2 regions of the Colwellia sp. 5_MG-2023 genome follow, and region 1 is predicted to be linked to the other one. Evidence: riboswitches for the same ligand, from Rfam matches in the RefSeq annotation. Region 1 holds a riboswitch; the other holds the start of a gene.
What was found. Region 1 has a riboswitch for lysine ahead of dapA (4-hydroxy-tetrahydrodipicolinate synthase). Riboswitches for the same ligand answer to the same signal wherever they lie in the genome.
Positions count from the first base shown of each region.

Region 1 (2,480 bases):
AACTAAGTCGTGTTGTCGTTCAGTTTTATATTCGCTAGCAAAACTTGTTTCGACCTGTTTATCAAATTTGTTTTTTATCGCTAAATAATCGACAAAATTAGTATTATGGCAACTTAATTGTGCCTCTGGATTATCAAGTAGATAGCTTTCAATAAAACCATCTGCCATTAAATTAATAAATAAGGGCGTTTTAGCCGATAATAGTGCACTATTTCGTACTAATATTTGGCTGATGTTTGAAGTTGACATAATGATGATTAACAGTGAATAAGTTAGAAGATAGTATTCTACTGTATTCAAGGTTTTTTCTATAGTCTGAATATTTCGATATTGACAGAAAAGTGATAACAATGTTTAAATAGCGGCGTCCCTAATTCAGATTTTTGATTTAATATCAAAAGTTCACCTCTAAATTATTGATATTTTAGATAAACCATCAAGATAAGTGTCAGCAATGTTTATATTTTATAAATGATGACGGCAGTTACTGATAGGAATACAAATAAAATGTTAATAGTTATGAGGAAAGGGGCCAGAAGAGGAGCGTTAACCAGGTAGTTATTATTTGCAATGTTATTTTGCACAGAGATCAAAATCTGATAATAGTAATGAGGGGGATTAGCGCCGAGATAAGTATTTGTTTGATAAAACACTTATCGGTTGTTTACCTTGGTGTCTAACCAAAGTTTAAGGGCTGAATCCCGACAACTGTCACTGATATTGAGCTACCTTAATAGAAGGTAGGTTATAATTGAGTGGAGAGCTTCTGGTCTTTGCATAAAAGCCAATAATAGCCTTAACATAAGGTTGTTATACTTAGCTCTTTATTGTGAATACCTTAAAGCCCTCCGAACTAATTTGTATTGTGCTTAAGCCGATATAAACATTATGAGTTCGAGAGCAATGAATACACAATCACCTACAAATATAAATTCCCAACTTATTGGCAACAGAAACCTTGACGCTTGTTCTTTATGGACAGCTTTAGTGACGCCATTTTTAGAAAATAATCAAATTGACTTTACTAGTCTAGAACGAATCGCAATAGCACAAGCTGAAGCAGGTAACGGTATACTGTTACTTGGTAGCACAGGTGAAGGTTTAGCATTAACCCGTGATGAGCAAATGAGTATTGTTGAGTTTGTGTGCAGTCTACAGCTTAATACACCGTTAATGGTTGCTGTTGGTGGCTCTAATCTAGCAGAACAAATTAACTGGGTTGATTATTGTAACCAGTTACCTATTGATAGTTTTTTACTTGGAACCCCACTTTATGCTAAACCTGGTGTCGTTGGCCAAACACAATGGTTTAAAGCTCTACTAGATGCTGCTAATTTCCCCTGTATGTTATATAACGTGCCTTCTCGTAGTGGCGTGGAAATTCCCGTTGAAACCTTACAAAATTTGCAAAATCATCCAAATTGTTGGGCAATGAAAGAGGCAAGTGGCGATTTACATAAATTTCTTAATTACCGTGAACAATGCCCAGGTGTAGCACTTTATAGTGGTGAAGATGCCATGATGCCATATCTAGTACCGGCAGGTGCGAAAGGTTTAGTCTCGGTCTGCGCTAATGCATGGCCTCAAGCAACACAAACGTATGTTCAACTATGTTTAGTTGGGCAAACCAACACTATGTTTCCATTATGGAACAGGGCTGTAGCAGCACTATTTTGTGTTGCTAACCCTATCCCAGTCAAAATGTTAATGCAGCAGCAACAAAATATTAAAACACCGATATTGCGAGCGCCATTAACACACCTTGAATTAACCGATAATACAGAGTTATTGGCATTTGATGAAAAAATTAATCAATGGTTAGTGCAAGCTAATCAATCTTCTTTTATAAATATACATGAAAATAGGAATATCGCATGAATTGGCAAGATGTAATAGCACAATTAGAAACTGGTGCACTACGCGCAGCAACTCAAGATGAAAACGGTAATTGGCATGCCAATGTTGAAGTAAAACAAGGTATTTTAGCGGCATTTAAAGCGGGTGAAAACATTGCTTTTGGTGATAACTATTTAGGTTTTGTTGATAAACATAATTTACCTGCTCGTCAGTTTACACCTGAGGATGGTGTTCGTTTAGTACCGGGCGGTTCATCTGTACGTGCTGGTGCTCATGTTGCTAAAGGCGTCATTATTATGCCACCAGCTTATATTAACGTTGGTGCATTTGTTGATACCGGTACTATGGTTGATAGCCATGCTCTAATTGGCTCATGTGCTCAAATTGGTAAAAATGTTCATGTTTCAGCTGCGGTTCAAATTGGTGGTGTATTAGAGCCGATCGGTGCTAGCCCAGTAATTATTGAAGATAATGCTTTCTTGAGTGCCGGTGTTGTTATTGTTGAAGGTATTGTAGTGAAAAAAGGCGCTGTACTAGCACCAGGTGTTTCATTATCTAAATCAGTACCAGTATATGATTGTGTTAATGAAGTGATGCGTGAAAAAGGCGCTGAAATTCCAGAA
Region 1 is NZ_JAUOPW010000003.1:166,264-168,743, reverse strand. Features, by position in the region: gene Q4496_RS03870 (methyltransferase) at 1-249, opposite strand, end outside; lysine riboswitch at 529-774, shown strand; gene dapA (4-hydroxy-tetrahydrodipicolinate synthase) at 904-1,878, shown strand; gene Q4496_RS03860 (2,3,4,5-tetrahydropyridine-2,6-dicarboxylate N-succinyltransferase) at 1,875-2,480, shown strand, end outside.

Region 2 (2,480 bases), on a different contig from region 1:
ATTCACTAAGAAGCATAAGTTATTGGCACTTGCCCCATGACAAATTAAACGAACGCTGATGTCATTAATCGTTTGAAAAATACGTTGCCCTATGCCTTTTGCACAATCTAAGCCATTGCCAATAACAGCAACTAATGACAGACCATGTTCAACGGTTACTTCACAAAGCTGCTCTAATTCTTCTACGACTGTTGATGTTATTAACGCTTGTGTAGAGCCACTTGGGTTATCAAAAGTGAGGGCGACACTAATCTCACTGGTAGTAATTAAGTCTACACTCAGCTCATGTTTAGCTAAAATACCAAATACTTGTGCTAAAAAACCACTCGCGTGTAACATAGCCGGGCTTTTAACTGTGACTAAGGTTTGCTCTCGTCTTAAGGCGATTGACCGGTAAGTAGGATTAGAGGCGACCGATTTTTTGATTTGTGTTCCACCTTTTTCAGGCTCTTTACTTGAACCAACAAAAACAGGGATGTTCTGACGCATTGCTGGGATCAAAGTAGCTGGATGTAATATTTTGGCACCAAAAGTTGCCATTTCAGCTGCTTCACCAAAACTAATTTCTTTTATAGCACGCGCCTGATCGGTTATACGAGGATCGGTGGTAAAAATGCCAACAACATCAGTCCATACTGATAAATTATTCGCATGAAGTGCTTCAGCCAATAAAGCCGCACTATAATCAGAGCCACCACGACCTAAGGTTGTTGTTTCACCTAAACCATCTTGACCAATAAAGCCTTGTGTTACTAATACTTGTTGAGTCAATTTAGGCGCTAAAAGCTCTGTACATGCTAAACTTAATTGCTCTATATCTACCACTGCTTTGCCGTATAAGCTATTAGTTTTCATAACTTGCTGTACATTAAAATAAGCACCGTTAACATCAATAGACTGTAAAACTTGCGCAAAGATACGTGAACTTAACTGCTCACCAAATGACAGAATGGCATCACCTTGCTTAACACTATGCTGTTGCGATTGTTTTAACGCATGCGTTGCTAACTCTTTAAGTAACCCTTTTATTTCAGTATTTAAAGCTTGCTCAACATCTTTTGCCAAATGTTGAGTAATATTTAACTGAATAGCTTGAATTTTATCAATAATATCTGCTTGTTCATCAAGGGATAAATTTGCTTGGCTTAAGCGTACTAAATAGTTGGTAACGCCTGCACTAGCAGATACAACCACTAAGCGATTACTACAGTCATTTTTAATAATCTGAGCGCAACGCAACATAGCGGGAAAGTCAGCAACACTTGTACCGCCAAATTTAGCAACGGTAAGGGATAAATTTTCTTTTGGTGAACTTGGGTGTACCATGGGTAATCTTCCTAAATACAATAATTTACATTAGTAAATAATACTCACTAATTAAAACAGGAAGAGCATGACTGAACAGTTCGACAGGCTAGCCTATTTAACAATATAGGCATAGAGCATAGTAACTTTTTCAGCCAGAAGCTCTCCACCTTAGTCTATACAGACACTAAAATCAGGTGACAGTCCTAAGGATTCAGCCTTAGTGACCGAACGTAAACAGCCACGGTGTTTATGTTCTCGGCGATAATCTCCTTCAATAACGTATGTTGGAATGTGGTTCCTAATACTTTTCAGTATAACGTTATCTATCTAGTTATCGCTCCTCTTCTGGTGTTGTATATATCACTTAAATTAAAAGTGTATAAACAACCCGTCTATTAGACATGAATTCAGTAGTAATTGCAATAGACTTTTAGATGGCTATAAAGAGAGTTAATTTGGAATAATAATTTTTATATTTAATAGTCAATACTAATAAAGCCTATTTCTATTTAACTAAAGATGACTAAACAGTGACTAAAACTTAAGAAACAACTAAGCACATAAAGCAAAATAGTAGAAAAATACAATGCAATTTTTTTGTGCGCATAACTTTCCCCAATTTTACAGTTACATTTGTTATAGTTTAGCTACAAACATGTATTACTAGCTTATGTAGAGCCTAATGGATTTATTTTTACTAAAAAAAGTTATTTCGGCTGCAATTATGCCGATTAATTTAGTGTTAATTTTATTAACCTTATCACTTTTGTATTGTCGAAAACGCCCAAAAAGAAGCGTTAAGTACTTAATCTCAGCAGTATTATTATTAACTATATCCTCTATGCCAGTGGTTTCTGATAAGTTAATGGTAAATATTGAAAATAAATATGAAAGCTTTACTCATTCTAGTAAACCTGTTGACTACATTATAGTGCTAGGAGGTTGGCACGTTGCTAATGATGCCTTACCCGTAACTAGCCAACTTAATACAAACTCATTAGAAAGATTAGTTGAAGTATTAAGGATCTATCAATTACATCCAGAAGCAACGATTATCACGTCAGGTTATTATATTAAGGATCAGTTATCTCATGCTCAAACAATGAAGCAATCTTTAGTTCTTTTAGGTGTACCTGCCAATAAAATCATGACAGAAAATTTCCCTAAAGATA
Region 2 is NZ_JAUOPW010000019.1:43,305-45,784, forward strand. Features, by position in the region: gene lysC (lysine-sensitive aspartokinase 3) at 1-1,326, opposite strand, end outside; lysine riboswitch at 1,457-1,661, opposite strand; gene Q4496_RS12850 (ElyC/SanA/YdcF family protein) at 1,991-2,480, shown strand, end outside.
Region 2: linked by a shared signal. The riboswitch ahead of lysC (lysine-sensitive aspartokinase 3) and the one ahead of dapA (4-hydroxy-tetrahydrodipicolinate synthase) in region 1 are both predicted to bind lysine.